Regions from separate parts of the Priestia sp. JSM ZJ58 genome, predicted to be linked through region 2. Evidence: riboswitches for the same ligand, from Rfam matches in the RefSeq annotation. Region 2 holds a riboswitch; each other region holds the start of a gene.

Region 1 (10,914 bases), 840 kb from region 2:
TATTTTTTCTGCGTTTCGATATGTACTTGTTCTTTATGCAATTTGCTTTACATTTTTATTTGTTAGTACAGTTCCAAGCCTATTTGGTTTCACCGTGACCGTTCAAGAAACGGATTATCACCACCTGCATCGCGGAGATATAGTTGTCTTTAGAGACGAATCATCTTCTTCAAAGAATGAACTTGTACTGGCCCATAATCAAGACCCTGATGTACTGGTTACAGCTCAAAGAAATTCTTTGCCTGCTTCTTTTAAAGTGATTGGAAGCTACGCATACCATCTCCCGTATATAGGGGTCATTATTGAGTTTATGAAAGATTTTACTACGCTACTGGTGATGGGCAGTATTTTACTTTTGTTGTTTTCGTATACGCTGCAGCCCAAAAGGCGAATATGGCGTAAGAGAAAGTAAAAAATGGGCGAATGCACATACAGGACAATCAACTAACGCATATAAAGTACAGTGTACGAAATGAAAAAAACAAGAGGAGAGATTGCTATGTATAACTACGATTGTTACGACCCATGCCATCACGGAGGCTATCACCACCTATATGATACTTGCCACTATCCAATTGGCGGTTATCATCATTGCGGAACGGGCCAGTCATTTGCATTAATTGTTGTACTATTTATTTTATTAATCATCATTGGCTGCACTTGTTTTTGCTGATTAGGTCTCATTTGCTCGCATGTGCGAGCTTTTTATAAAAGATGGAAAAGGACAAACTTACATATAAATTGTTTAAATAATAAAAAAATTTTGCCAAATCAACATTTACCATATTATACTATAGCTAGTAACTCAATAAGCGAAGGTGAATATATGGAAAAGGAAAAAGTATTTCAACAGCTATTTTCAATGTCATTTACACCAATGCTCGTAATGAATATGGATGGCGATATTCAAATTTTAAATGAAGCTTGCTGCCACCTTTTTAAAACGACGGAGGAACGGCTTCTTTCCTGTAATGTATTTGAAGAGCCAAATCGCTTTTTTATTGAAAAGCATGAAGTGGAACCGTTAAGAAAGCAAGAGGAAGAAGTTGTTTTACTTAAGAAAAAAGTAGATCAGCAGTTTCCGATGCATATCCATATTCAGCGCACGGAAGAAGATATTCCGCTCTTAGTTGTTCAGTGGAAAGAGTTTTCCTCAAGTATTGAAAAGCAAGAGGAAGTCATTCGGAAAATGAAGCAATATAAGCAGTTTGTCCAGCAAAGTCAAGATGCATTTATTGTAACGAGAGAAGGCAGAATCCAATATTTGAATCCCGCTGGTGTTAAACTTCTTGGCGGCGAGAAAAAAGAAGAGTATATCGGGCGTCCTTGGCTTCACTTTATTCATCCCGAACATTTAGAAATTGTAAAAGAACGAATGGTTCAGCTGATGAATGGAATGTCCGTGAGGCCACGTGTTGATGTGAAACTATTGACTAAAAAAGGGGTCGTCATTATTGAATCTTCGGCAACCAAAATTAAGTTTGAAGGACAGGATGCCATTCAGTATATTATTCGCGACGTAACGGATCGAAAAAAATATGATGAAATGGCAAGCAAATCTGAAAAGCTTACAATGGTGAGCAAGCTAGCGGCAGGAGTAGCACATGAAATCCGTAATCCAATGACGGCGATTAAAGGGTTTATTCAGCTGCTAAAAGCATCGAAACAGTATAATGAAGAATACAATGATATTATGCTTGAAGAATTGAATCGCGTCGAATCCATTATTCAAGAATTTTTAACGCTGGCCAAGCCTAAAATTGAAAATTCATACCACCCCAAAAGTCTCAATCAAATCATACGTCACGTGACATTACTATTAGATACACACGCCAATTATAAAAATTGTCGTATTATTAATGAGATTAGTGATGAGATTACAATCTTTTGTGAAGAAAATGCGCTTAAACAAGTTTTTATTAATTTAATTCAAAATGCGCTTGAGTCAATGAGCAAAGGTACAGTTAAAGTTACCGTTGAGAAAAGAAATGAATACGGCATGGTCATTATCGAGGATGAAGGATGTGGAATTGATGAGCAATCTTTAGCTCGGCTAGGTGAACCATTTTATTCCACCAAACAAACAGGAACTGGGCTAGGATTAATGATTAGCTACCGAATAATCGAACAGCATCAAGGGCATATTTCATTTGCGAGTAAAGTAGGAGTAGGAACAAAAGTAGAAATTGCTCTTCCGTATATTAAAGAACCAGTGAACATTTCGTAGCGCTTGCTATTCGTTCGCTGGTTTTTATTTGGTTGAAATAAAAACGAATGTTTTTTATTTTTTTTATTTTAATGTTCGTGTATATTGTTGACTAAAGGGTTTGTTTTTGATATATTATCAAATGGCTAGAAAATAACCGAATGATAATAAAAAAGAAAATTCGGTCAATAACTTTTATCTTTTACCCAAAGAAAAAAGATGATGGGAGAATGTACAATGAACTCAAATTATGATGTTATTGTGGTAGGGGCAGGACCCGCTGGAATTTTTACTTGCTATGAGCTAACGTTAAAATTACCGGAAGCAACTATTTTATTAATCGATAAAGGACACGATATCTATCGACGTAATTGTCCGATTCTTCAGAAAAAAATTGAAAAATGTCCGCCTGCAGTTGGCAGAAAAGAGTTTGCTGGCTGTTTGCCTGCTTGTTCTATCACAAATGGTTTCGGTGGAGCCGGCGCATATTCAGATGGAAAGTTTAATATCACCAGTGAATTTGGAGGCTGGATGACGGATTATCTGTCTGAATCACAGGTGGTAGATTTAATTAAATACGTGGATGAAATTAATTTAAAACACGGAGCAACCGATACGATTACGGATCCGTTAACTGATAAAGTTCGTGAAATTGAAAAACGCGGATACGCAGCAGGATTAAAGCTATTGCGTGCCCAAGTGCGTCATTTAGGAACAGAGCAAAATTTAGAAATTTTAAAAAGCATTTATGAATACTTAAAAGAAAAAATTGATATGCAGTATAAAACGGAAGTAGCCGATTTAATAACAGAAAAAGAAGATGGTCAGCATATCGTACGCGGTATTGAATTGAAGAATGGTGACAGAATTACGGCTGATAAAGTCGTGGTTTCACCAGGTCGAGACGGCTCGAAGTGGATGAGCGACTTACTAAAAAAACGCCGTTTGAAAATGATTAACAATCAAGTAGACATCGGTGTTCGAGTAGAAACATCTAACGTTGTTATGGAAGAAATCAACAAGCACTTGTACGAAGGGAAATTTATTTACAATACGTCTGTAGGTACAAGAGTCAGAACGTTCTGCAGCAATCCTTCAGGGCATGTGGTAGTAGAGAATCATTCAGGGATTATGTTAGCAAATGGACACGCATACAAAGATCCGAAGCTTGGAAGTCAAAATACGAACTTTGCGCTGCTTGTTTCTCATAAATTTTCGGATCCATTTGATCAGCCGAACGAATATGCGCACGAAGTATCAAGATTAGCTAATATGCTGTCAAACGGAGGCTTAGTTGTTCAAAAGTATGGAGATATTTTAAAGGGGCGCCGTTCAACAGCGAATCGAATTAAAGAAGGCTTTTTAGAACCAACGTTAAAAGAAGCTGTCCCTGGTGATTTGGGTTTAGTGCTTCCATACAATACAATGAAAAGCTTAATTGAAATGACAGAAGCACTGGATCATGTAACGCCTGGGTTAGCATCTGAACATACGCTGTTTTACGGTGTGGAAGCGAAATTTTACTCCGCCCGTCCGAAGTTAAACGATAAGTTTGAAACTGAAATTTCCGGTTTATACGTGGGAGGAGACGGAGCTGGTATTACGCGAGGACTCGCGCAGGCAAGTGCGTGTGGTGTGTGGGTAGCGCGTGACATTGTTGAAAAATTAAAGAATCGTAAAGCAAGTTCTGAACCTGTTACTGTATAAAAAAAGAGGCCGTCACGGCCTCTTTTTTTTATGGGTTAAATAACGAGAGGGAATAAGTAAAAAGTAAAGAACTTGTACCGCTCCAACTCCGATAGTTTTATATGATAATTACCCGCTCCTTTTTAAAAGATAGTAGGAAATCTATACTTCTATCTTGAGCAGAATTAAGTAGAATAAGGGGAATTGATAATGTCGATTTCTTCGCATCAATAAAGTCAGTGAAATTTTAGGGAGTGTATATCAAGCAGTACAAGGATAAAATCAACAGTTGGAAAGAGTTATTTTTTTTGATAAGTAAAATATTTATGGAAGCAGTAAAGTACATGGATATTAGAATAATTATACATATTTATGAATGATATTAATGAGAAGAAAGTTCACTTTATAAACTATTTTTTGAATTAATTTTTTATTCATTAGATTGTAAGTCTTGTTAAATAGGTGTTTTTGGTTTATTGAAATATGATGTAAATATTTTGAAATATAACAATTCTCAACTTTTTACGATAAAATCATGCATTATTTTTGAATAAAAACTTGACAGGAATACATAAAATGAATTTTAATTAAAGTAACAATTATTATCATGCAAAAATATTAAAGAAAATTATTTGCTTAATCTCTTTTGTTTTATAAGAGAACGGAGGACCCATATTTGTGCGTAATGTACTTGGGGTGAATCTTGAATGAATCAAGTAGGGTAACTCACGTACCCGAATCCGACAGCTAACTCCGTAAGCATTCAGTGAGGGAATAACAGGTCTATGAAACCATGATATTCTCATGGTTTTTTGTATAGCTAAAAATATTCCTAAACTATTAATCTGAAAATTTTTAATATATTGTATATTTTGAGTGTTATCACCCTCAATGCATGGTAAAATAAGTATAGTAGTTAGAATCATTCTAATATAATTTATTTATGGGAGGTAAATCTATGAAGCTATCGACAAAGATCATTATCGCGCTAATTGCTGGTGCTGTTGTAGGAGTGTTGATTAATGCTTTTGCTCCAAGTGCTTTTGCTCCGCTGGACAAGTACTTGTTTACGCCGCTTGGGCAAATTTTCTTAAGCTTAATTAAAATGCTTGTTGTACCAATTGTGTTTTTCTCTATCACGTTAGGCGTAGCAGGTTTAGGAGATCCTAAAAAACTGGGAAGAATCGGGGCAAAAACAGTTTCGTACTTCCTAGTGACAACAACCGTTGCTATTGTAATTGGTTTATTATTAGCGTTTGTTATTAAACCAGGAACATTTGGATCTTTTGATACAAAAAACGCTTCTTTTGAAGCTGAAAAAGCACCGCCGGTTGGAGAGACATTCTTAAATATGATTCCAGTCAATCCAATCCAAGCGATGGCTGAAGGGAATATGCTTCAACTTATCGTTTTCTCTATCTTTATCGGTTTTGGTATTACGATGCTTGGAAGTAAAACCAAAGGGCTTTATAATTTACTCGAGCAAGGCAATGAATTGATGATGTACCTTGTAAATCTAGTGATGAAGTTTGCTCCTTACGGAACATTTGGGCTTCTTGCAACAGCGGTTGGAAGTCAAGGCTGGCAGGCAATTAAAGCGATGGGGCTTTACATGATTGTAGTCGTGCTCGCACTGTTCATCCATTCGATTGTAACATATGGGGGGTCAGTCGCTCTTATGGCCAGACGTAACCCTATTGAATTTTTTAAAGGTTTTGCTCCTGCGATGACAGTTGGATTCAGTACATCAAGCAGTAGTGCAACGCTTCCGATTTCAATGAATGTGGCTCAAAAAAATCTTCGTGTCCCGGAGTCCATCAGCAGTTTTGTTCAGCCGTTAGGTGCTACCATTAACATGGATGGAACAGCAATTATGCAAGGTGTCGCGACTATTTTTATTGCGCAAGTATACGGCGTTGACCTGTCGCTGGGTGCTCTTGTGACGGTTGTATTAACAGCGGTGCTTGCTAGTATTGGTACAGCAGGCGTGCCGGGAGTTGGTCTCATTATGCTAGCGATGGTATTGAGTTCGGTTGGCCTGCCTGTAGCAGGTATCGGATTGATTATCGGGATTGATCGCTTGCTTGATATGCTTCGTACATCTGTAAATATTACGGGAGACGCTGCGTGTGCCGTTATTGTGGCTGAGTCAGAAGCAAAGCGTATCGATAAATCTGTAACGCAATCGGCTTAATAAATGTAAAAGCTCTAGCTATATGCTAGGGCTTTTTTTATTGGCAAGAAACTCTTCTTTTCAGCATACAGTTTAATAAGAGTATGTGTTTGAAAGGAGAGTGCGGAAATGAATAAGACCCATGTGATAAAGCCGCTGCTCGACGACGACTACCCAGTTATTTCATATGGAAAAGGAATTTATTTGTACGACCAAGATGGAAAAAAGTACATAGATGCTTCGTCAGGGGCAGTTACAGCAAGTATCGGACACGGCGTAAAAGAAATTATTGATGCGATGACGGATCAGGCACAGAAAGTTGCGTTTGTATATCGGTCGCAGTTTACAAGCGATCCGACGGAAGCCTTAGCTAAGAAACTATGTGAATTAAGCAGCAATCATTTCCAGTGGAGCTTTTTTGTTAACAGCGGGACAGAAGCGACTGAAACGGCTATGAAAACAGCCATTCAGCATTTTCAAGAGCAAGGAAAGCCAACCAAAACAAAGGTTTTGTCACGCTGGATGAGCTATCACGGTATTACAATAGGAGCGCTGTCTATGTCAGGGCACGTTGGAAGACGAAAACGTTTCTCGTCTTTGCTTGAAGATTATCCTTCGGTTTCACCTCCTTATTGCTATCGATGTCCGTTTCATCAAACCTATCCATCCTGTAATCTTGCTTGTGCACACGAATTGGAAACAGTTATCAAACGAACCGGCCCTGAACATATTGCTGCTTTTATTACAGAGCCCATTGTAGGAGCTGCCGGAGCAGCTCTTACACCTCCACCCGGTTATTATGAAGTGATAAGAGAAATTTGTGATAAATATGATGTGTTATGGATAGCCGATGAAGTCATGACTGGAGTTGGGCGTACAGGCGTGATGTTTGCATATGAGCACTGGGGAGCTAAACCAGACATCATGACGCTTGGAAAAGGAGTGGGAGCAGGATATACACCGATAGCCGTTACGTTAGCTAGCAGCAAAACGATTGAACCTATCATGAACGGATCCAAATTAATTATGAGCGGCCATACGCTAAGCGCTAATCCGCTGTCAGCGGCTGTAGGGCTAGCTGTCTTAGCCTATATTGAAAAGAACGATCTTGTTCAACAAGTAGCGCTGAAAGGAGCCTATTTAGTAAAAAAATTGAAGGAGCTTCAACTTCTTTACCCTATCATTGGTGATATTCGTGGCAAAGGCTTACTAGTTGGTCTTGAGCTTGTACAAAATCCAAAAACGAAGGAGCCTTTTTCATCCTCCGAAAATATGACGGCGCGCGTAATAAGTAAAGCCCATAAAAATGGTCTTCTCCTTTATCCTTCACAAGCAGGAACAGATGGAGTAGAAGGAGACGGTATTATTATTGCGCCGCCATTTACGATTACTCATCGCCAACTTGATGAAGCGGTCGTGTTGCTTTCGAAAACATTGTATGAAGTACAAAATGAAAAACAGGGAAATGAGGTGAAATAAGTGACAAAGGTCGAAAACTCATTTCAAAAGATTACAACTGTGGAACAAGCAATTGAATACGTGGATCATGCTGCTACGCTGATGATAGGAGGGTTTGGAGGCGTAGGCAGTCCGCCTTCTCTCATTGACGGCCTTATTGAAAGCGAAAAATCAAATTTCACACTGATATGTAATGATTCAGGCTTTCCTCATATTGGTGCGGGAAAATTAGTAAGTCAAGGAAGAATTCAAAAACTGATCGCTTCTCACATTGGATCGAATCCCGTGGCTGGAACGCTGATGACAGAAGAAAAGCTGAAAGTTGAGTTTTCTCCTCAAGGAACGCTTGCTGAACGGATTCGAGCGGGGGGAGTTGGACTTGGAGGAGTACTGATTGATGTAGGAATAGAAAATGACATTATTCAATTTGGAAAAGAAAAAGTGGAAGTAGACGGCAAGACATTTTTAGTTGAAAAACCGCTCACAGCCGACGTGGCTTTTGTATATGCAAAAAAAGCAGATCCATTCGGCAACTTGCTCTATGATAAAAGCGCTCGAAACACTAATCCATTAATGGCTATGGCAGGTCGTATAACTATTGCTGAAGTGGAGGAAATCGTTCCTCTTGGCGACATTGACCCAGAGAATGTGATGACGTCAGGCGTATTTGTGGATTATATTGTGCCTTCAAAAGGAGTGAATTGGAAATGGGTTTGGGAATAGATATTCGTCATCGTATTGCAAGACGTGCTGCGGCTGAAATCAAAAACGGCATGATTGTTAACTTAGGGATTGGCATTCCTTCTCTTATTCCTAATTATGTACCAAGCGCTGTTCATGTGATGTTTCATGCTGAAAACGGAATTTTAGGGTTAGGATCTTCGCCTCCTTTAGGTGAAGAAGATGAGAATGTCTGCAATGCAGCAGGCTATCCAACAACTACTGTTCAAGGGGCTTCATACTGTGATAGTGCTACAGCCTTCGCGATGATTCGAAAAGGATACGTCGATATGACCATTCTTGGTGCGTTAGAAGTGAGTGAAAAAGGGGATTTAGCTAATTGGATTGTGCCAGGTAAGCGAGTTCCTGGGATGGGAGGAGCGATGGAATTAGCTCAAAAAGCGAAAAAAGTCATTGTGCTAATGAATCATACGAGCAAGACAGGAGAACCAAAACTGGTCAAGACATGCTCTTTACCTCTTACTGCTTCGGGCTGCGTGGGATTAGTTATTACGGATCGGGCGGTTTTTAAAGTAGAAAAAGATGCGCTTCTTCTAACCGAGTTAATGTCTCCTTATACCGTAGAGGATATTTTGAGTTCAACAGAAGCGACAGTTCGCCTGAGTGATCAATTGATTACGATACGATAAGGAGGACCATTACATGAACATACAGCAATCTATTCATAACTGGATGACAGAGCATCGTCAAAGTGCAGTGCGTTTACTCAAGCGTTTCGTAGAAGAAGCAAGCGTACAGGGTTCTGAAAAGCATGCGCAGGCAATTGTCATTGAACGCCTTCGACAGCTGCAGTTAGATATTGATATATGGGAACCAGACGAAAAAACACTTCGTACCCATGAAGCTTTTGCCTCCAACCGTTCTAGTTTCCGAGATAGCCCGAATGTGGTAGGCGTGTTAAAAGGAAAAGGTGGGGGAAAATCCATCATTTTAAACGGACATATTGATGTTGTGCCTCCCGGCGATCTTTCACAGTGGAAGGAAGACCCTTATACGGCCGTTGTAAAAGATGGAAACTTATATGGGCGCGGTGCAACGGATATGAAAGGAGGAAATGTGTCGTTACTTTTAGCGATTCAAGCATTAAAAGAGCTAGGTATTTCATTAAAAGGAGATGTTATTTTTCAAAGCGTAGTAGAAGAGGAAAGCGGAGGGGCAGGAACACTTTCCTGCGTGCTTAGAGGGTATAAAGCAGATGGTGCCATTATTCCAGAACCAACCAACATGAAGATCTTTCCTAAACAACAAGGCTCGATGTGGTTTCGCGTGACCGTACATGGAGTAGCAGCACATGGAGGGACTCGGTATGAAGGCGTGAGTGCCATTGAAAAAGCAGCTGTTGTGCTTAAACATATTGAGGGTCTTGAAAAAGAGAGAAACAGCCGAATTACAGACCCGCTCTATAATAAAATTCCCATTCCCGTGCCCATTAATATCGGAAATATACAAGGAGGAACGTGGCCTTCTTCAGTTGCTGATCAAGTAGTATTAGAAGGCAGGATAGGAGTTGCTCCGCATGAAAAAATGAAAAATGTCAGAGCGGAAATGAAATCGTGGCTTGAACTTTTGCCTCAGTGTGATGAGTGGTTTGCTGAGCATCCTGTCGACTTGGAATGGTTTGGGGCCCACTGGCTTCCTGGTGAAATTGAATTAGAGCATCCGCTTATGACCTCTCTTTCGTCCTCTTTTTATCATGTGAAACAGAAACAGCCGATCATTGAAGCATCTCCTTGGGGAACGGACGGAGGGATATTGTCACAAGTTGGAGATATTCCAACAGTTGTGTTTGGACCAGGAGTAACAGAAGTAGCCCACTTTCCAAATGAGTATATTTGTATTCAAACGATGCTTGATGCAGCAGAAATTATTGCGCTCACCGTAGCAGACTGGTGCAGTATTGCGGACTAAGCTAAAAAGGGAGAGGATACAAACAAATGGCGAAACAAGAAACTATTTGTCAACCAACCTTTGCTATGACTCTTTTTTTAGATGAATGTAACAAGCGTCTGAGAATGGATGATTACCGGGGAAATGTGAACGATATTTACAGCTATATATATAAAGAAATGGATAAGGCAACGTACGAAAAGTGGATTATAAAAGCACGTGCCGAACATCTGTTGGACTGGATGAGCTTGGGATTTTCTTTAGAAGCAACTGTTCCCTACTATTTTAACGGAAGCGACGCGTATCTTTTATGCTACTATACGTCTCAATCCCGCCGAGACAGCGGGGAGACGTTAAAAGAAACAGAGCTGCTTCAAGATGTTTTGAATTTGCCGACATCTGATTATTCTCCTTTATCGAATCAACTGATCATGCGCCGAGCCATTTCATCTGACGCCAAACAACTTTCTCAGCTCTACCGTCAAATCTTCACAGTGTATCCGACTCCCCTCTATGAAGAAGAGTATCTCTTTAGTTTGCTTCAAGAAGATAATTTGTTTTATATCATCGTTGACAAGAACGATATCGTTAGCGCTGCTTCTGCTGAAATTGACTATGTCTATCACAATGCTGAACTAACGGATTGTGCGACTCTCCCTGCTTACCGAAAGTATGGATTCATGAAGCATTTATTAAGCGCACTAGAGGCGGAGCTAAAACAGAGGCATATTTTTTGTGCATACACAATAGCGAGAGCGCTTTC
Region 2 (10,914 bases):
GCGAAGATAATAGTTTTGAATATGCTGCGTAATTGATCGCTTTTTGTTTTTTCCGTAGTCAATATGCTTTGTCTCCTTTGTACAGCTCACTTTTCTTATGTAAAAAAGCAAGAAACCTCTTACTTTAACACTTATTCTAACTTAACCATAGAAAGAACTGAAATCAAATGTTTTATGTTATGTAAAAAAAGAACCTCTAACAAATGTTAGAGGCTTACATTACGCAAGTTTCGTCTTTACATCTCTTATTATAACATTAATTATATAAAAAAAGACTACCTTTTATGTAAAAATTATGTTTTTTACGCAAACTTAACTAAATCTTCACATTTAAAGGCGTTTCTCCATGTATAAAAATTTGGGAGATACAATACTCTATAATCTCTCTTCGCCGCACGAGTCCAATAAAAATGTTTTGATCATCTACAACTGGCACAAAATTTTGTTCAGACGCGCGTGACAAAATACTTTCCATTTCGTCGTTAATGGTGATAGCTTCGTAATCGCGATGTCTTGGAACCTCCTCAATTCGTAGGTGTTCTAACTCATGGAGTTCTATATGTTCTAAGCTTTTTAGCTTCCATAACAAGTCTCCTTCTGTCAAAGTCCCTACATATTCTCCTTTTTGATTAATAAGCGGCACAGAAGAGTAGCGATGATACTCCATTTTCTCCAATGCTTGACGGATTGTTGACCGTGTCGATAGGGTAACCACTTCTTTTTTAGGAAGTAAAAAGAACGCAATATTCACTCATATTCTCCTTTTGTTATATATGCATTTTATTTTTGTTGTTTTGCTGAATCTGAAACAATATGAATATCGATGTTATGAGTCTGTCGCATAATTGTATTCACAATAGAGCCTTTTCGAATCTCTTCCCATCTTGTCCTCGCTGATTGCCCTAGTAAGATTTGAGTAACGCGATACTGCTTGGCTACGTTCACAATCACTGCAGCTGGTTTTTGCTTTTTAGCTTCTTCAACAATTAGCGATGCGTGGAAACGGTCAGCGAATGCCTGCCACTGTTTGATTTGTGTTTTCTCCCTCTCAGTCTGATCGCCTTTAAAAACATGGAGCAGCAGCAAATCTGCTTTCAATCGGTTCGCCATTCTCCAGCCTCTTCGAATCAATTTTTCAGCTGTTTCACTGTATTGAATGCACACTAAAATGCGTTCGCAAATACCTGTTACACCAATTTCATGGGAATGAATGAGCTTACCGTCCACTTCATCCGCTATTTCTCTGAGCGTTAATTCACGAAGGGCATGGAGATTTGCGAGCTTAAAAAAAGACTGCAGGCTTTGTTCAATTTTATGGACTTCGTATATTTTGCCTTCACGAAGACGCTTTTGCAGCTGTTCCGGTGTAACGTCGACAAGTTGAATTTCATCTGCTTGCTGAATAAATAAATCTGGCACCGTTTCACGAACTTTTACTTGGGTAACAGCATATACGAGGTCATGTACGCTTTCCATATGCTGAATGTTCATTGCTGACATAACTGAAATACCTTGGTTGAGCAGGTAAGAAACATCTTCAAAACGTTTTTTATGGCGGCTTGTCGGTACATTTGTATGAGCGAGTTCATCGATAAGGACAACTTTTGGCCGCCTTCTTACAATCGCCAGTAAATCAAGTTCTTGTAATTCTTTTCCTTTATAAAAAACGGTTTCTCTTTGGATTACTTCTAGATTTCCAATCATCGCCTTAGTCTCATTCCTGCCGTGTGTTTCTACATATCCAACTACGACATCTACGCCTTCTTTGACTAAGTCATGCGCATCTTGAAGCATTTTATAAGTCTTCCCTACTCCCGGTGCGGCACCGATGTAGAGTTTAAGCTTTCCGCGCTTCTGATCATGAAGTTCACGCAATAGTTCTTCCGGAGTTTTTCTTCGAAAGTATGGATGAGCTTCTTTTTCTTTCATTGTTCGTGCTCCTTTATCACACTCGCTTCAGTGCATGAAGCGAGTGCGTGTAATTAGCGTTCTCGTTGAACAGCTAAATTTAGCTCTACTACATTTACTCGTTTTTCACCAAAAGCCCCTTGCTGAGTATGTTCTTTGATTAACTCTTTTAGCGTCTGGGTTTTAATATGGGCTGCTTTTGCCACGCGCTCTACTTGTGCATATGCAGCTTGTGGCGTAATATCCGGATCGAGTCCAGAAGCCGAATTCGTGACGGCATCAATCGGAATCCCTTCTTTTGGTACCTCGTTTTCTTTTTTCCACGCCGCTACGGATTTCTCGATACGATTCGTAAGGTCTTTATTTGAAGGTGCTAAATTCAACGAGCCAGACCCTGCCCCGTTATAATCAATACTAGAAACTCTGCCGTGAAAAAATGCATTGCTTGTAAACTGCTGCCCAATCAGCTTAGAACCGATAACTTGATGATTGTTTGAATAGATTAGGCTGCCGTTTGCTTTACTTGGAACAGCTGTTTGAGCAATACCTGTCATCACAACAGGATAAATAAGACCACAAAGTATCATCATCATAATCGTTAAGCGAACAATAATGCTTCCCGTTCGTTCTGTTTGTATCATCGTTTCTTCTCCTCTACATCACAAATGAAAGTAATAAGTCAATCGCTTTAATCCCAATGAATGGAACTAATACCCCACCTAATCCGTAAATGAACAAATTTTTTCGCAGCAGTGCGTTAGAACTCATCGGCTTATAGGCAATTCCCTTCATGGCTAAGGGAATTAACAGCGGGATAATGACCGCATTAAAAATAAGCGCTGACAATACAGCAGATAGAGGTGAATTCAGCTTCATTACGTTAAGAGCCTCCATTTGCGGAATCGCCAAGGTAAACATCGCTGGAATAATCGCGAAATACTTAGCAATATCGTTTGCGATGCTGAATGTAGTTAAGGCACCCCTTGTCATTAATAGCTGTTTTCCGATTGAAACGACTTCAATGATTTTAGTGGGATCCGAATCCAAGTCCACCATATTTGCTGCTTCTTTAGCAGCTGAGGTTCCGCTGTTCATTGCTAAACCAACGTCAGCTTGAGCAAGTGCAGGGGCATCGTTTGTTCCGTCACCTGTCATCGCAACTAGCTTGCCTTGCTGCTGTTCGTATTTAATCACTTGAATCTTGTCTTCTGGCTTGCATTCCGCAATAAATTCATCTACTCCAGCTTCTTTTGCAATAGTTGCTGCGGTTAGCGGATTATCTCCTGTGCACATGACTGTTTTAATGCCCATTTTACGAAGTTCATCAAAGCGTTCTTTCATTCCTGGTTTTACCGTGTCTTTTAAATAAATCAAGCCATAAATTTTATCATCGGCGGCGACGGCAAGCGGCGTGCCACCAGCTCCTGCAATTTCGTTCGCTTTTTGCTGTAAATCAGAGGGAACCTTCCCGCCATTTGACTCTACCCATGCCGTGACGGCGTCCACTGCTCCTTTTCGTACAGATACATTCTGTAAGTCAATGCCGCTCATTCGCGTTTCAGCTTTGAATTCTACAAACGTTCCCTGCGTTTTTCTAAGGTCTTCTACTCCCATGCGAGTTTGGATAAAATCAACCACCGAGCGTCCTTCTGGTGTTTCGTCGTAAAGAGAAGAAACAAACGCCCATTTGTACAGTTCACGTTCGTCTACGCCTTCTACAGTCGTTAACTGATGAGCCATTCGGTTTCCAAACGTAATGGTGCCGGTTTTATCTAAAATAATTGTATTGATGTCACCAGCTGCTTCTACTGCTTTTCCTGACATAGCAATCACGTTAAACTGCGTGACTCGATCCATTCCAGCAATTCCAATGGCCGATAATAATCCTCCAATCGTCGTAGGAATAAGGCAGACGAGCAGTGAAATTAAAATAGCCGTGTCGAGTTGAAAATGTAAATAGTTTGTAAAGACAGGAAGCGTCACAACAACTAGTAAAAAAATAATCGTCAAACTTGTCAAAACCGTGTTTAGCGCAATTTCATTTGGCGTTTTTTGACGCTCTGCTCCTTCAACAAGCGAAATCATTTTATCTAAAAACGATTCACCTTGCTCACACGTAATTTTAATTGTAATTTCATCGCTGACAACTCTTGTACCTCCAGTTACAGAGTTAAAATCCCCGCCTGCTTCTTTCATAACAGGTGCCGATTCACCCGTAATAGCCGATTCATCAACAGACGCCAGTCCTTTAATAATTTCTCCATCTCCAGGAATCATTTCGCCTTGTGAAACGACGACGATATCTCCTTTTTTTAGTTGCGATGCCGAAACTTGTATCATTTGCCCGTTTTGAAGCTGATTAGCTGTAATATCGCCTTTAGATTTCTTTAATGAGTTTGCCTGTGCTTTTCCTCGACCTTCTGCTAATGCTTCTGCAAAATTAGCAAAAACAATGGTAAAAAATAACACGAGAGATACGGCAACATTAAATCCTGTGCTTACTGTACTTTCTCCGAAAAGGTCCGGAACAACGGCTAAAAAAAGCGTAATTATAAACCCGATTTCTACTACGAACATGATAGGGTTTTTTATCATCGTTCTTGGGCTGAGCTTGATAAAAGCCTGCTTTACTGATTGAATAAAAATCGATGAAGCTTGTGTATCCACAGAACCTTGAATATGACTGTTGCGATCCAATTCAATATTATTTGCAAAATTCCGTTTATTCATTATGATCCTCCGCTTTCTTGATTACAGTGTTAAATACTCAGCAACCGGCCCAAGCACAAGCACTGGGAAAAACGTAAGTGCTCCTACAATAACGGTAGTTCCAATTAAAATGCCGCTAAATAAAGACGTATCTGTTTTAAATGTCCCAGGTGTTTCGGGAACAAGCTGTTTGGATGCTAGTGAGCTCGATACCGCCAGCATCGTAATTAGTCCGAAGTAGCGTCCAATATACATAACGATTCCCGTTGAAATGTTCCAAAACGGCGTTGCATCACCGAGTCCTTCAAAGCCGGATCCATTGTTTGCTGCTGACGACGTAAATTCATACAGTGCCTGACTTAACCCGTGAAAGCCTGGATTTGATATACCTTCTATTCCTAAATGAGTGGTAAGTGCTACAGCTGTTCCTCCTAAAATTAGCAGCGGTTGCAAAATAAGCGTCACGGCGATTAGCTTCATTTCTTTTCCTTCAATTTTTTTACCTACGTATTCTGGTGTTCTTCCAACCATTAAACCTGATAAAAATACGGCGATAATGACGTACATCATGACATTCATAAATCCTGCTCCGACACCGCCGAATACGGTATTTAACATCATATTTCCAAGCGTTAACAACCCGGTAAGAGGCGTAAGAGTATCGTGCATGGTGTTGACTGCACCTGTTTCACTTGCTGTCGTCACGATGGCGTAAAGCGTCGACATGCCGACACCAAAACGGACTTCTTTCCCTTCCATATAACCGTTCGCTTCGTTCAAATGAAAAGCATCAAGTCTTGGATTGCCACCCCACTCTGTTACGAACGCTGTGCTTAAAATAACGATAAACAGCATACTCATCGCTACAAACAAAATGCGGCCTTGCTTACGCTTTCCGATCATTTTTCCGTATGTGAAAGGAAGTGCTGTTGGCAATAAAAGCATAAGGACGATTTGTAATACATTGCTCAACGCGTTAGGATTTTCAAATGGATGAGCTGAATTGACACCAAAAAATCCCCCTCCGTTGTTTCCTAGCTCTTTAATTGAAAGAAAAGAAGCAACTGGTCCCCTTGCTATTTGCTGTGTTGCCCCTTCTATTGTATGGGCAGTAACCGTTCCGCTTAACGTTTGAGGGACACCTAAAAACATAAATAAAATGCCTGTTATAAAAGCGATAGGAAGTAAAATACGCGTAATTGACTTTACAAAATCAACAAAAAAGTTTCCCATTTCTTTCCCTGCCAGCCCACGAATAAAAGCGATTGCTACTGCAAGTGCCGTTGCTGGTGCAGCAAACATCATAAATACAATGGCGGCCATCTGCGAGAAATAGGACAATCCTGATTCGCCGCTGTAGTGCTGCAAGTTCGTATTTGTCATAAAACTAATGGCCGTGTTAAAAGCAAGTGCCGGATCCATTCCTTTGATGTGGCTTGGGTTAAACGGCAGTACCCCTTGAAACCGGAAGATAAGGTACACCACAAAAATCATAAACGTATTCGCCAAAACAAGAGCAAATGCATATTGCTTCCACGTCTGATTAAGCCCTTTAATTCCTGCTGCTTTAAACATCACCGTTTCTATCTTTCCTATCAAGCTAGTGTTTTTATCGTTTGAAAACACATTCGCTATATAAATACCTACGGGCTTTGCAATAAGCGCTACAAAAACAAGCAGCAGCGCAACTGATAGTAGAAAAATCCCCACTTTTTATTCCTCCGCTTATTAAAATTGTTCTGGATTTAACAGTACATATACTAAATAAATTAAAACGAGAACTGAAATACCTGACAAAATGAACGACATGTTCACTTCTCCTCTCTGTCGTCTACTACATGAGACGACCAGCGAATAATTCCGTACATAGCAGTTGCTAATAAGGCAAGCGTTCCAAGCATCATCATATCCAAGTTGCTTCCTCCTAACTGTTTCCTGACAAAAATGATAGCTTCTAAGTTTAGTGACGGTTTCTTTTCATAAAGCATCACGTCCAAAAAAGCTAACCGCGAGACGTGATGCTATTTTTTTCCACTAAAAAACCGCAGAAGAGAGTTCTCTTCCGCGGTTTAATGCACGACAAATAAGCCGTGATTGACACGAATTTTTTACTCCCAAAACGCTTACGGAGTTAGCTGTCGGATTCGGGTTATGGAAGTAACCCTACTCAGTTAAGAGATTCACCCCTAGTACATACGTACAAAATATTGGGTCCCCCGCTCATAATTGATTAAGCGTATATTTGTTATTTAATTTTTAGACTTAATGATGACTTTTACTGCTGCGTTTAAAACTTTGATTAGCTAACGTAGACAAATAGCGGTTTGCTAGATCAAAAGATTGCTGGTCGCACATTGCCCGATATTCAATCATTTGAATCATTTGCTTAGATAAATGCATCCTGACGCTCCTTTCACCTATATTTTGAAAGGAGCGTACTATCCGCTGTTATAGAAAACGACCACGATTACACCATCCTCTCTCTTAACGCTTACGAAGTTAGCTGACGGGTTCGGGTCAAGAAAGTAACCCTACTCAATTAAGAGATTCACCCCTGATAATTGGGTCCTCCGCTCTTTCCTTCTCTTTCAGAAAAGACTCAGCGTTTCACAGTGGAACGTTTCATGAGAGTAATCTTACTCCTGTTAAAATTTACTGTCAACAACATTTTTTGAAATTTTAAAAGCTTTATTTTTCTATATTTATTCATTATTTTAAAATAATAATTCCAGAAGAAAAAAAGCGTTCTTATCGAGGAGATAAGAACGCTTTTTTTAGCTCATTTTCTCAATTTCATTTACAAGAATTGAAATAGCATCCGTTTTTGTTGCTTCACGCATTGTACGCTTCATTGTACTTGCCTGCTGCTGAAGCTCACTTACTTCACGTAAAAACAATTCTTTTGTTAACTGTTCTTCTTCTACAACCATACAGTAGCCTTTTTTCTTAAAAGATTGTGCATTTAAAATTTGATCTCCGCGACTCTGTGCTTTTGATAAAGGAATAATCATCATCGGTTTATGAAGAGCTAAAAACTCAAAAATGGCATTGGATCCACCGCGTGTAATCACATAATCAGTTGCCGCTAGAACATCAGGAAGCTGTTCGTTTACGTATTCTAACTGACGGTATCCTGACTCTTTTTCAAGGCTTGTATCAATATTGCCTTTTCCGCAAAGGTGTACAATTTGGAATTTCTTTTGCAGTTCAGGCAAAGACTCTCGAACGATTTCATTAATACGGCGTGCTCCTAAACTTCCGCCCATAATCGTTAAAATGGGGCGCTTATCATAAAAGCGTAGCCAGCTTTCCCCGTTCGCTGCGCTTCCGCTAAATAGCTCTTTTCGAATAGGTGAACCAACAACCTGCACTTTTTCTTTTGGAAAGTAGTTTGCGGCTTCATCAAAAGAAGTAAAAATTTTAGTGGCAAATTTCTGCGCAATTTTATTTGCCAGTCCCGGTGTTAAATCACTTTCATGAATGAACACGGGAATGTTTAAAGATTTAGCAGCCATTACCACAGGAACTGTGACGAAACCGCCTTTTGAAAAAACAAGAGAAGGCTTTAGTTTTTTCAGCACGCGACGTGCATCGCCAACCCCTTTTGCTACTCGAAATACATCTTTTACATTTTCCATATCTACATATCGACGCAGCTTCCCGCTTGAAATCGCATGATATGGAACGTTTAATTTTGTAATTAATTCTTTCTCAATACCATTGTGAGAACCGACATAATGGATATCCCATTTTTCACTGTCTAATTCTTTCATGATGGCAATGTTTGGCGTTACGTGCCCCGCTGTTCCGCCTCCGGTAAAAACGATAACTTGCTTACTCATTTTTTCTTCCTCTCTTTGCATCACTTAATCGATCTGTTTTGACATCAATTTTTATCTAATCTTTTTAGCATGCAATCTGACATGTAAAACGATGGTTTTATTATAGCATTTTTCTTTTTACATATGTATGATAAGGCGTATAAAAGCATGCTATACTTTTCATAAGGAGTGATGATAATGAACAAATCTGTACCTGCAGTAAAAGGTGACACAGTGGATTCCGAAACGCGCTGTACGCACTATCATACGGATAAAGATATTATCGCAATAAAATTTTATTGCTGTCATACATATTATCCATGCTATCAATGTCATAACGCACATGCGGATCACGACATTAAAAGATGGCCAACATCTATGTTTAATGAAAAAGCTATTCTTTGCGGAGTATGTAAACATGAGCTCTCAATTAATGAATATTTAACCTGTAACTCGACTTGCCCTCACTGTCGTTCTTCTTTTAATCCCGGATGCAGCCTGCATGGACACATTTATTTTGAACAAAAAAGCTGAACAAAACATCGTTCAGCTTTTAAAATAATTGCTCATCTATATTGATAATGGAAGGAAGCAGACCTGGGAACAGTTCCTCAAGTTCTTCTAAACGCAAGGAATAATAGTGCTGCGTACCTTCTATACGTAGTTTGATAATTCCAGCTTCGCGAAGTACTTTAATATGATGTGATAGCGTTGATTTTGATACATTTAATTTTTGATAATACGAACAGGTCTGCTCCTTTCTTGTCGCTAAACACTGTACAATTCGCAGCCGGTTAGGATCACTCAACGCATGTAAAATAGGCGTTAATTTAATTTCAGATTTCGGTGGTTGATAAGGTTTTCTCATGCTTAAAATATAACACAGCTTCTTTTGTGTATCAATGTTCGATAACTTTCGAACTAAATTCCTTGCACTGTTATTTAATCGGTGTTATAGTTTCATTGTTCGATGATATTCGAACTTATCTTCATTTTAATCGTAAATTGAATGAAAGATTAAAAACAAAACAAATAATATAAAGCACCATCATTATTAAAGGAGGAATCATCCATGATTCATTTACAAGCTTCAATGAAAGTTAACCCAGCAAAAAGAGAAGAATTTTTAGAAAACGTACAAGAACTAATTAAGCATTCTTTACAAGAAGAAGGAAACAGCAACTATCAACTATTTGAAGATGCTTTTACACCTAACACATTTATGATGATTGAAGAGTGGAAAAGCGAAGAAGCAATTCAAGCACACAATAAATCAGCTCATTTCCAAAGTTTTGTAGCATTTGCTCAAACTGGCGTACTTGTAGCACCTTTAGATGTAAAAACATTACAAGGCTAAAAATAACTTCTTTGAAAGGATGACGCATCATGAATGAAGCAATTCGTACAATTCAAGATCATCGTTCTATCCGTCAATATACAGACGAAGCAGTAAGCGACGAGCATTTAGATACAATTATTCAATCTGCTCAGTCAGCCGCTTCTTCTATTAACGGACAGCAAGTAACTATTATTAGCGTCCAAGATAAAGAAAAGAAGAAAAAGCTTTCAGAGCTTGCGGGCAACCAAGCGTGGATTGACCAAGCTCCTCTATTTTTAATCTTTTGTGCAGATTTTAATCGTGCTAAGATTGCAGCTGAGCTTAACGATGCGCCTCTTGGCGTAACCGATGGGCTTGAGTCAATTTTAGTGGGGGCAACCGATGCTGGAATTTCTTTAGAAGCAGCAACAGTTGCAGCAGAGTCACTCGGTTTAGGTACAGTACCAATCGGCGGAATTCGCAGAAAGCCACTAGAAGTCATTGAACTCCTAGATTTACCGGCATACGTATTCCCAGTAAGCGGTCTTGTCATTGGACATCCGGCAGATCATTCTGCGAAAAAGCCTCGATTACCACAAGCTGCTGTGCACCATCGTGAAAGCTATAATCATGACTTAAAGTCATTGATTCAAGACTATGATGCTGAAATGGCAGAGTATATGAAAAAGAGAACAAACGGTGCAGATGACCGCAACTGGTCACAAACTGTATCCGCTATTTACAAAACCATTTATTATCCAGAAGTTCGAGCGATGCTTGAAAAACAAGGATTTAAATTCGAATGATCAAAAGCTGCGATGTTCATCGCAGCTTTTTTTATCTACTTTAACAGCGTCTTGAATAGACTAAAAGTAATACTCGATAAATGAGGTGTTTGGATGGAGTTTATTTTAATTTGTAATTTTCTTTTAGGTGCAACGGCAGCGTTTTTATTGGTGCCGGCTTTTACAAAAAAGAACACCCTTCACGTGACTTTGCTGTCTCTCCTTTTCCTCCTTTCAATTGTTCCAACCTTTCTTCTCGCTAATCCACATATCGGCGTTTTACCTTGGGCTATTCGAGACGGTCTTCTATTGTTTTCCGCTTTCCTTTTCTTTTATCTAACCTTCACTTTAAGCAGATGGAAAACACTTTTGT
Region 3 (10,914 bases), 900 kb from region 2:
TGAAACTATTAACTTTTCTGCGGCTTCAACAGATTCTCAAAACGTGCGTGAAAAAGTATATAGCTAAAAAAACAAGGAAGAAAACAACTGTTTTCTTCCTTGTTTTTTATTCTTTTTGAAGCTGTAAATCGCTTGTCACCCAGTCAGGAATTCCATCATCTTCATCAAATTCAATAATGACATCCGTTATTCCTTTTTCCTGTAAAATACGATTTTCGAGACGATCTTTAATATCATCCGCTTCTGCTACTGTTAAAGAAGGATCAATTTCTACTTTTAATTCAACGTGAAGCTCTTCTCCTTCTTTCATCACCATTAACGTTTGAATATCACGCACTTGTACATCTTGCATAACAATGGCGCCAATTTTCATTTCCATTTCTTTATCTGCTTCACCAAGCGCTCCGGCAGCGTTATCTAAAAATACTCGTCCTACTACAAAAAACATCATAAGACCAATTAGCATAGAAGCAATTCCTTCAGCTTGATGAAAAGGCGTAAACCGCGAAATAAAAACGGCGATTAAAGCCAATACGCCTCCTCCAGTAGCTACCAGATCTTCCATAAAAACAAGCTTAGTTGCTGGCTTTGCTTTCTTTAGATGAACAAAGCTTTGCGTAAAAACATTGACCTCTGCAGTATTCATTCCGACATCGTGCAAAATTTCTTTCATTGCCTTAAAGAGGACAAACATCTCAAGTAATACCGAGATGCCAAGTACTGCAATATTTAAAATAAAGCCTGAAGACTTCGTCGGATGAAGAATATGATGATACCCTTCTTTAATCGTTTCAAATGCCATAATTCCTACTACAAGAACCGCCCCTAATAAAACGAGATTAACCAATCGTCCAAATCCGTTTGGAAATCGTTTGGTCGGAGCTTTTTTGCTTAATGCTGAACCTATAAAAACAAAGAACTGATTTGCTGCGTCCCCTAAGCTGTGCATCGTTTCAGCAAACATCGCTACATTTCCCGTTAAAGCAAAAGCAATCCCTTTAATAATGGATATAATGGTATTAACTATAGCGGCCATCATGGCCGATTTATTTCCTTTTCGCAATAACTTAATTAATTCACTCATGCAATCCCTCCGTTTGTGCCTTTGATGAGATTCAATTATGGTTAGTGTATGTGAATTTAAAAATTAAAAACCTCCAACATATAAGTTGGAGGTTTTTAGTCATGTTTCATTATTTTTTAAAACGATAAGGTACCGTTGTAACGATTACGTTTTTACGGTAAAGCAAATGTGCTTTTAACAGCAGACTGGACTGATTATGAAGGATGTTTTGCCAGCTTTTTTTCGTGATGAACTGCGGAATAACAACCGTAATAGCCATATTATTTTCACGGGCTTTTTCTTCAGCCATATCGATGAATCGAAACAGCGGACGCACAAGACTGCGGTATTGAGAATGAAACGTAACAATACGAATATCAGGCTGCCACTTTTCCCACTTCTCTTCCATTCTCTTTTCGCTTTCTCGGTCAAAAGCAACGTGCACCGCAATAACGGTATCACCAATCGTTCTTGCATAGTTCAATGAATTTTCCACTACCTTTGTCATTCCTGCTACAGGAACAATGACCACACTTCCTTCAAGCTTTCCAATCTTTTCTCCTTGCTTAATACGAAGCTGCTCTCCTACCGCTTCATAATGCGTATGAATGCGATGAAAAATATAAACGATAACCGGTAAGAAAACGAGCACGGACCATACTTGTGAAAACTTCGTTGTAAACAAAATGATTAGCACCGTTAAGGTAATGAGGGCACCAATTAAGTTAATGGTTAGCTTTCCTTGCCAGCCGGCCGGCTTTTCTCTAAGCCATTTGACAATCATGCCTGTTTGAGAAAGCGTAAATGGAATGAACACTCCAACTGCATAAAGAGGAATTAATTGTTCCGTCGCTCCTTTAAAGGCGACAAGTAAGACAATAGAAGCAATTCCAAGGGTCACAATTCCATTTGAATAGCCTAGTCGATCGCCGCGAATTTGAAACATTCTTGGCATGTATTTATCAGACGATAAGTTTACGGCAAGCAAAGGGAAAGCTGAAAAACCTGTATTCGCCGCTAGCACTAAAATCAGAGCTGTGGTACCTTGAATAAAATAATAAAATCCATTTCGTCCAAATACACTCGATGCAATTTGTGATACAACCGTTTCATCTGCTTTTGGAGAAATGCCAAGCCAATAAGCTAAAAACGTGATGCCAGAAAATAAAACGGCTAAAATACCGCCCATCAGCATTAATGTATGAACAGCATTTTTTGCACCTGGATCTTTAAAGTTAGGCACTGCATTTGAAATAGCTTCTACACCAGTCAATGCCGAACAGCCTGATGAAAAAGCTTTTAATAATAAAAACAAACTAATACCTGGCACCACGGTACCGAGAGATGTATGAAGCTCAGGTGAAACTTGACCTGTCACTATTTTGAAGAAGCCCACCGCTATTAACAAAATAAGAGCAATAACAAATAAATAAACCGGATAAGCTAAGACAGAAGCGGATTCTGTTACACCTCGTAAATTTAAAACCGTAATAAAAATCACCAGCAAACACGCAATTACTACGTTATAGTGATGCAGCGTTGGAAAAGCCGAAGTTAAAGCATCGGTTCCTGCTGAAACACTCACGGCAACTGTTAAAATATAATCTACTAACAGTGATCCCCCAGCGATAAGTCCAGGATTTTCTCCTAAATTGGTTTTCGAAACAATATAAGCTCCTCCGCCTTGCGGATACGCATAAATAATTTGACGATATGAAAGAATTAAAGCCGTCAGCAGCACCAATACCCCAATCGCAATTGGAATCGAATACCAATAGGCAAGCACGCCCACTGTTGCAAGGACAATCAAAATCTGTTCTGTTCCATAAGCCACTGAAGATAAGGCATCTGATGATAAAATAGCCAGCGCTTTAAGCTTACTAAGCTTTTGATCGCCTAACTCTTTTGTTTTGAGCGGCTTTCCAATCAATAATCTCTTGAGAACTGAATAGTTCACGTAATTTCCCTCCGATGATTGCTTAGCTACTATTCACTGTTCGTTGCTAAGCTCCGTTACAAGTTCATGAATAAGTGATATTATCCCTAAAAAATACCTTTTTATGTTAAAAAAGCGCACAAAAAAAACACTAAGGGTTCTCAGCGTTTTTACACAGCTTAAACCTCCTCTCCAAAACGCTTATGGGGTTAGCTGTCGGATTCGGGCTATGAGAGTAGCCCTACCTTTTAAAAAAAAGGATTCACCCCAAGTGACAATGCACAAATTTGGGTCCCCCACTTCTGACGAATTAAGCGATAACAGGTCAATATAATTTTCGGTTAAAGAGTATGATCGATAACATGTTTCTTTCATAACTATCCTTTGTTCTTAGATAATATACTCCCGTACAAATGGTTTGTAAAGCATTATTTTACGTAAACGATAAAATAGTACTTAAGGCGCTTTTAAGGGGAAAACAAAAGGCCTTCTGCCTGCTTACAGAAGACCTGCTTTCTTTAACTTTTTGCTTTTAAAACGGCTGCTAGCTTGTTTTTCGTTTGAGGACCATAAATGCCATCTACATCATAAGGAAGATACACAAGCTGAAAACGTCTGACTGCATCTTTCGTTTGTACTCCATATATTCCGTCTACTGACCCTACTTTAAAACTAACCGCGTTTAATGCTCTTTGAAGCTGTTTCACTGCTTCTCCAGAATCGCCTTGTTTTAAAATTCCATTGGGAAGTGGATATTGTTCAGAAGGTGGTGTTGGAGTAGGTGTTGGTGAAGTTCCTGAAGGAATAACAATTGTTTTTCCAACCTGTAGTGTTAAAGGATCAGAAAGCCCTGTATTCGCTTCTTGAAGCTCCTGTACTGTTATGCCGTACTTCTGTGCAATACTGTACAGCGTATCTCCTTGCTTAATTGTATACGTTTTTTCACCTGGTTCAGAAGGTGATGGATTTGGTGTCGGTGTTGGAGATGGCGATGGATTTGGAACTGCACGACGAGGTAAATTTAAATATACGGCAATTCCTTTTGCATACGATTCACCCATGCTTTTTAAAAAAGCTTCATTTTGAAGAAGTGCTGCATCGGCGCTCCTATCAATAAAAGCTATTTCAGTTAGTACTGCAGGCATATTTGTTAAGCGAAGCACCGCATAATTGGCCGATTTTCGTCCACGATTCGGATGATTATACGACAGCAGCGTTGGCTGTACTTGCCCGTGCACAATCGATTGAAACGTTTTACTAGCATTGCTAGCGCTTCTATAAACATAATCTTCGTATCCTGTTCCTCCACCGGCATTTACGTGAATAGACATAAATGCATCTGCCCCCCACGAATTAGCTTGAGAAGCGCGCTGAGATAACGATAAAAAAGTATCTGTGGTACGGGTGGTTTTAATCGTAAAGTCACTGTAAGTGCTATTTAAATAGCTTATTAAATATTGTTGAATTTTTAACACTAAGTTTTTTTCATACAGTCCATTCGCTCCAACTGCTCCTGCATCTGCCCCACCATGTCCTGCATCAAGATAAATTTTTTTCATATTACTTGTCCCTCCTTATTGTTAACATATGCATGAGGGAAAAAAGTGCTACGTATACTAGCCTACTTAGTGAAAAATTACTAAAAAAGGAGATTGAGACATAACGAAATCACTTCAAACTCAAAACGAACAAATGGGATAAATGCGCTAGTATGGATGGCTTGTTACATCGCTGTTGAATTCCGTGCAAGGCTTCGCTTTCCGCGGGGGGGCTGGTGAGCCTCCTCGTCGCGTGCGCTACTGCGGAGTCTCACCTATTCCGCTTTTCCCCCAGGAGTCTTCGCCTGCCCTCCAATCAACTTCTAGAAGCAACTAAATAGATGAAATCTACGTTCATCCTACCAATAAAAAAATCCGCACAATTCATCGTGCGGTTCCCTCCTCCTAACATACTTTTGGTCCAGATTCTATTCTGGTTGATTAAATAGATCAGGAGGGTCTATTATTTATAACGTTAGGACCTATTTAAAAAGCAGAACGCCTACAACAATGAGAATAATCCAAATTGGAATGCTTATCAATATCCCTATCACTAAACCTTTAAAGAAATTTCCTTCTTTCATTTTTATTACATTCCTCTCCAACAGTATTTTCTAACGATACTATGATTGGCTGAAAACTCTCTGAAGTTATACTGAAATACAGTGCAGAGTGAACACATAAACAATCTCACTATCTGTTATACACTACTTTTACTTATAGATTCAATGAGACAAAAAGCTCATCCTTTTTGATTCATGTAAACAAATTCTTTCTTGTATGTAACAAAACAATAAAAAAGCTCCCTGTAAATTATACGACAGGCAGCTTTTTTATAAACAAGCTATATTATTCAATTTACGTATGTAGAATGTTATTTATTCATTGTGAAAAACAAAAAAGTCGGAGAGAACGTACAAACGATCTCTCCGACTTTTAAAAATTAATATTGGCTCATGTATTGGTCACGTTCCCAAGGATGAACTTGTGTACGGAACATATCCCACTCGATTTCTTTCGCTTCAACGAAGTGCTCTGCTAAGTGTTCACCTAATGCAGAAACCATCACTTCGTTTGATTGGAAGCTATCTAAAGCTTGAGCTAATGTTGCAGGTAAATCTACGATACCTTCTTCAACACGCTCTTCTTTTGTCATTACATAGATATTACGATCAATAGGTTTTGGAGCTTCAAGATTGTTCTTGATTCCATCTAAACCAGCTTTTAATAGAACAGCCATTGCTAAATATGGGTTAGCAGCTGGGTCTACGCTACGTACTTCAACACGAGTTCCTACGCCGCGAGAAGCTGGGATACGGATTAATGGGCTACGGTTGCGAGCAGACCATGCAACATAACAAGGAGCCTCATATCCAGGTACTAGACGCTTATAAGAGTTTACAGTAGGATTTGTTACTGCTGTAAAGCTGTGTGCGTGCTTGATGATACCTGCGATAAATTGACGAGCAGTATCACTTAGCTCTAGATTACCGTTCTCATCATAAAATGCGTTTTGGCCATCTTTGAATAACGAAACGTTACAGTGCATACCTGAACCGTTCACACCAAATAATGGTTTTGGCATAAATGTAGCATGTAAGCCATGTTTACGTGCAATTGTTTTTACAACAAGTTTGAACGTTTGGATATCATCACAAGCTTTTAATGCAGCAGCATATTTGAAGTCGATCTCGTGTTGTCCAGGAGCTACCTCATGGTGAGATGCTTCAATTTCAAAGCCCATTTCTTCAAGCTCTAATACGATGTCACGACGGCAGTTTTCACCAAGGTCAGTTGGCGCTAAGTCGAAGTAGCCACCTTTATCATTTAATTCTAATGTAGGTTCGCCTTTTTCGTCTAATTTGAATAAGAAGAACTCTGGCTCAGGTCCAAGGTTAAAATCAGTAAATCCTAACTCTTCCATCTCTTTTAACACACGTTTTAAGTTATTACGTGGATCGCCATCAAACGGAGTTCTATCTGCATTGTAGATGTCACAAATAAAACGTGCTACTTTACCTTTTTCAGATGTCCAAGGGAAAATAACAAATGTATCAATATCCGGGAATAGGTACATATCTGATTCTTCAATACGTACAAACCCTTCAATAGAAGAACCGTCAAACATCATTTTGTTGTCTAACGCTTTTTCTAATTGACTTACTGGAATTTCAACGTTTTTAATTGTTCCTAAAATGTCAGTGAACTGAAGACGAATATACTTTACATTCTCTTCTTGAACTTTGCGGAAAATATCTTCTTTTGTGTACTTTGCCATCGTGTGATCCTCCCCTAAATCTCTATATAATATTTATAATCTATACCCCTCATATACGAACGGCATAAATATTGATAACTTTATTAATGAAAGAACCTGGACATATCTCCTTGATTTAAAGTTGCTCGATTAAAACGGCCTGCTTGCATAAGTTCTGCACGAAGCATTTTTCGCAACTCATCGTCCGTTAATTCTGGCTTTGCTGTTTCTGCCACAACTTTTTCTTCTTGCTTATGCCCTTTTTGCTCCTTTTGAAGATGAAACAGCTGTTTTACACCTGCTAAGTTTACACCTTGTTCGATTAGATCGCGGATTTCAAGCAGCTTATCAACATCGTTAAATGAGAATAGTCGTCGATTTCCCTCTGTTCTTACCGGTGCAACTAATTCATGTTCTTCATAGTAGCGAATTTGGCGAGCAGACAACTCAGTTAACTGCATCACAATTCCAATCGGGAAAAGTGGCGTATTTCTTCGAATGTTGTCACTCATTTCAGTTCCTCCTTTGGATTAACTATTTACATTGTATGCTATGTTAGTTCACCTGTCAACCGAATGTTAGTAATTCTAACATAAATTTTTCTGAACATTTTTTCTATACAAATAAATAGCACTTCGTTTATTTTTATAGCTTATCTTTTTCCTTCTTAACGGGGAGAAATAATCTTTCTATCTTATAAAAGTTCTTTTGTCAGTAATTGATCTACCGCCATGCATATTGCTACTTTTACATGAGCATACGTTAATCCGCCCTGCACGTAAGCGACATAAGGCGGCCTGATAGGACCATCTGCCGTAAGCTCGAGGCTCGCTCCTTGTATAAACGTTCCTGCTGCCATAATCACATCATCTTCATACCCTGGCATATAAGCAGGATACGCCGTTACGTGTGAATTAATTGGCGAAGCGAATTGAATTGCCTGACAAAAAGCCACCATTTTATCGGGGTCATCAAACTGAACGGATTGAATTAAATCTGTTCGTTCACTGTCCCACTTCGGTTCACTTTGCATACCAAGCTCTTCAAACATAGCGGATGAGAAAACCGCTCCTTTTAAGGCTTGACCTACTACGTGCGGCGCCAAGAAGAACCCTTGATACATTTCTTGCAAGCTATACAGCGTCGCTCCAGCTTCTGCACCGATTCCAGGAGTTGTCATTCGGTATGAACAAGCTTCCACTAGGTCTTTTCGTCCTGCAATATAGCCACCGATTTTAGCGAGACCTCCACCAGGGTTCTTAATAAGCGACCCCGCCATCAAATCTGCTCCTACATGCGTTGGCTCGATTGTTTCTACAAATTCACCGTAGCAGTTGTCAACAAATACAACAACGTCAGGCTTAATGCTCTTTACAAACGAAATCATTTCTTTTATTTGAGCGACTGTAAAAGAAGGACGAATGCCGTACCCTTTTGAACGCTGAATGCCTATCATCTTTGTATGCTCATGAATAGACGCTTTCACTTCTTCAAAATCCACTTGACCTTCCTCAGTTAAATCTACTGATTTATAGCTAATGTTATATTCTTTTAAAGAACCTACACCGCTTCCTCGTATGCCAACGATTTCTTCAAGCGTGTCATAAGGCTTTCCGGTTATATATAATAGTTCATCTCCAGGACGCAGTACACCAAACAGCGAAATGCCGATTGCATGCGTGCCTGAAATAATTTGCGGACGCACTAGACATGCTTCTGTTCCAAAAACGTCCGCATATACTTTCTCCAACGTATCGCGGCCTAGATCGTCGTAGCCATACCCCGTTGTCGGATTAAAATGTGAATCACTCACTCGGTTTTGCTGAAAGCTTTGCAGCACTCGAAATTGATTTGCTTCAATACGCTCGTCAATTTTCTCATGTACGGGCTTAATCTGCTTTTCTACTTTTGCAGCAAGTTCCCGAATGCGTGCCCCGTTTTTTAACTGATCAAACATCATTTCTTTGTTCCTCAACTTTCTTCAAGCGTTTGTAGCTTTTTGTAAAGGGGATGCTCTTTTGCAATATACCCTTTGCACTGATACTTCTCAGTTTCTTCATTGAACTTTAACGACTCAAGAATAGAGACCGTTTTTAGTTCAGCGAGCATTTTTCCTTCATAAGCCGGCAGCAGCACATGAAAAAACGCCATTTCTTTTTTCATTTCTTCTTGAATTCTTTCCCCAAGCTTCACTAAATCCGTAGCTTTAAAAGCGCTCATTGATAACGATGTTGAAGCGGATGGGACAAATAGTTCATGCTGCATATCTTCTTTATTGTAAACTGTTAGCATCGGAATGTCCGTTACGTTCAGCTCTTCTAGTAAGCGATGCACTGTTTTTTCGTGGTTGTTGTAATCTGGATTAGATGAATCTACCACGTGCAGAACAAGGTCAGCTTCGGTTACTTCTTCAAGTGTTGAACGGAACGCGGCTACTAACGTTGTTGGAAGATCTTGAATAAATCCAACCGTATCCGTTAACAGCGCCGTTAATCCTGACGGAAGCGTATACTGTCTTGTCGTTGGATCAAGAGTTGCAAACAGCTGATTTTCTTCAAAAATACCAGCTTCTGTTAAGCGGTTAAAGATCGTCGATTTACCAGCGTTCGTATAGCCCACAATTGCAATTTGATAGACATGATTACGCTTACGTCTTTCTCGATAACGTTCGCGGTGACTTACCACTGTCTTTAACTGACGCTTAATTTCATCAATTTTACGGCGAATATGTCTGCGGTCACTTTCAAGTTTCGTTTCACCAGGACCTCTTGTTCCAATTCCGCCTCCAAGACGCGACAAAGCGGTACCTTGTCCTACTAACCTAGGCAGCAGATAATTTAATTGAGCAAGTTCCACCTGCATTTTTCCTTCTCGCGTTTGAGCACGCTGTGCGAAGATATCCAAAATCAGCTGCGTGCGGTCAATAACACGCGCAGATAACCCTGCTGACAAATTGCGGATTTGACTGGGTGACAATTCATCATTAAATACAATTAAATCAGGCTCTAACTCTTCTTCAAGAGCCACAAGTTCTTCTACTTTCCCTTTTCCAATATAAGTAGCTGGATGAATGCGATCGCGCTTTTGCGTTAACCTTACCAGCACTTCGCCTTTTGCAGTCTCAGTTAAAGATGCTAGCTCATCCATTGAATATTCAAAACGTTCGTCATCGTCATGAAGCTGACATCCGACTAAAATTACGCGTTCAAGTTCAGTATTCATTTCTGCTGTCAAAGATTTTTCCTTCCCTTACTATTAAATTGACAAATCATTCATATCATATCAAAAAAATCTCCATTTCTCCATCTTTGCAAAAGAGACAGAATACATTGTCTTTTACTAGTTTAACACCCTTTTTAAAATCTATAAAACGATGATTAAAAAAACATTGAAATATCACGAAATTCTGTATACAATTTGAATTGGTTTACTTATCGAAATTTGAATCAGGCTGCCTGATTTTAAAATAATAGTCGCTACTTGGTGAAAACAGAATAAAGGGGATAGCATCATGACTTGGGACGTACTTAGCATTATTGGAACGATTGCTTTTGCAATCAGCGGAGCTTTCATTGCGATGGAAGAGGAATATGATATTTTAGGCGTTTACATACTCGGAATCGTAACGGCTTTTGGCGGAGGAGCCATTCGAAACCTGCTTATCGGTGTACCGGTGTCTGCCCTTTGGGAACAAGGACTCTTTTTTCAAATTGCTTTATTATCTATCACTGCCACTTTTTTATTTCCAAACAATATCTTAAAACATTGGAAGCGATGGGGAAATTTTTCGGACGCCATTGGCCTTGCAGCATTCGCGATTCAAGGAGCGCTTTATGCCACTCATATGAACCATCCGCTTAGCGCGGTTATTGTAGCTGCGGTCTTAACAGGAAGCGGCGGGGGGATTATCCGAGATTTATTAGCACGCCGAAAGCCTACTGTTCTTAAAGATGAAATTTATGCCGTATGGGCGATTATCGCAGGATTTAGCGTAGGGCTCCATATTACAAACACGCCTGTAGAACTTTATACGTTATTTATCTTGCTTGTAGGCCTTCGGATGTGTTCATACATTTACAAATGGCGCCTGCCGATTAAAACGATTCGACAACCAAATATG

The links. A riboswitch is a leader RNA that binds a small molecule or an ion and turns the genes downstream of it on or off. The one in region 2 is predicted to bind cyclic di-AMP.
Region 1: it holds a riboswitch for cyclic di-AMP, as region 2 does, so the genes downstream of both, ACH6EI_RS04325 (dicarboxylate/amino acid:cation symporter) here and kdpF (K(+)-transporting ATPase subunit F) in region 2, are expected to answer to the same signal.
Region 3: it holds a riboswitch for cyclic di-AMP, as region 2 does, so the genes downstream of both, ACH6EI_RS04050 (APC family permease) here and kdpF (K(+)-transporting ATPase subunit F) in region 2, are expected to answer to the same signal.

Annotation. Positions count from the first base shown of each region.
Region 1 covers NZ_JBISEM010000001.1:848,852-859,765, forward strand. The annotation lists gene ACH6EI_RS04305 (hypothetical protein) at 1-412, shown strand, start outside; gene ACH6EI_RS04310 (YjcZ family sporulation protein) at 500-673, shown strand; gene ACH6EI_RS04315 (ATP-binding protein) at 827-2,227, shown strand; gene ACH6EI_RS04320 (NAD(P)/FAD-dependent oxidoreductase) at 2,444-3,913, shown strand; cyclic di-AMP (ydaO/yuaA leader) riboswitch at 4,516-4,670, shown strand; gene ACH6EI_RS04325 (dicarboxylate/amino acid:cation symporter) at 4,851-6,086, shown strand; gene ACH6EI_RS04330 (aspartate aminotransferase family protein) at 6,195-7,544, shown strand; gene ACH6EI_RS04335 (CoA transferase subunit A) at 7,545-8,246, shown strand; gene ACH6EI_RS04340 (3-oxoacid CoA-transferase subunit B) at 8,231-8,893, shown strand; gene ACH6EI_RS04345 (peptidase) at 8,907-10,172, shown strand; gene ablB (putative beta-lysine N-acetyltransferase) at 10,199-10,914, shown strand, end outside.
Region 2 covers NZ_JBISEM010000001.1:1,693,620-1,704,533, reverse strand. The annotation lists gene lepB (signal peptidase I) at 1-62, opposite strand, end outside; gene ACH6EI_RS09150 (CBS domain-containing protein) at 317-751, opposite strand; gene kdpDN (KdpD-like non-kinase potassium sensor) at 781-1,929, opposite strand; gene kdpC (potassium-transporting ATPase subunit KdpC) at 1,983-2,549, opposite strand; gene kdpB (potassium-transporting ATPase subunit KdpB) at 2,563-4,638, opposite strand; gene kdpA (potassium-transporting ATPase subunit KdpA) at 4,660-6,321, opposite strand; gene kdpF (K(+)-transporting ATPase subunit F) at 6,346-6,426, opposite strand; cyclic di-AMP (ydaO/yuaA leader) riboswitch at 6,724-6,864, opposite strand; gene ACH6EI_RS09120 (hypothetical protein) at 6,880-7,017, opposite strand; cyclic di-AMP (ydaO/yuaA leader) riboswitch at 7,090-7,232, opposite strand; gene ACH6EI_RS09115 (undecaprenyldiphospho-muramoylpentapeptide beta-N-acetylglucosaminyltransferase) at 7,392-8,459, opposite strand; gene ACH6EI_RS09110 (CHY zinc finger protein) at 8,637-8,972, shown strand; gene ACH6EI_RS09105 (ArsR/SmtB family transcription factor) at 8,992-9,306, opposite strand; gene ACH6EI_RS09100 (putative quinol monooxygenase) at 9,511-9,795, shown strand; gene nfsA (oxygen-insensitive NADPH nitroreductase) at 9,825-10,562, shown strand; gene ACH6EI_RS09090 (hypothetical protein) at 10,656-10,914, shown strand, end outside.
Region 3 covers NZ_JBISEM010000001.1:789,548-800,461, reverse strand. The annotation lists gene ACH6EI_RS04060 (glycosyltransferase family 2 protein) at 1-67, shown strand, start outside; gene ACH6EI_RS04055 (cation diffusion facilitator family transporter) at 107-1,084, opposite strand; gene ACH6EI_RS04050 (APC family permease) at 1,194-3,020, opposite strand; cyclic di-AMP (ydaO/yuaA leader) riboswitch at 3,183-3,326, opposite strand; gene ACH6EI_RS04045 (N-acetylmuramoyl-L-alanine amidase) at 3,518-4,558, opposite strand; gene glnA (type I glutamate--ammonia ligase) at 5,481-6,815, opposite strand; gene ACH6EI_RS04035 (MerR family transcriptional regulator) at 6,899-7,306, opposite strand; gene ACH6EI_RS04030 (methionine gamma-lyase family protein) at 7,489-8,751, opposite strand; gene hflX (GTPase HflX) at 8,766-10,028, opposite strand; gene ACH6EI_RS04020 (trimeric intracellular cation channel family protein) at 10,306-10,914, shown strand, end outside.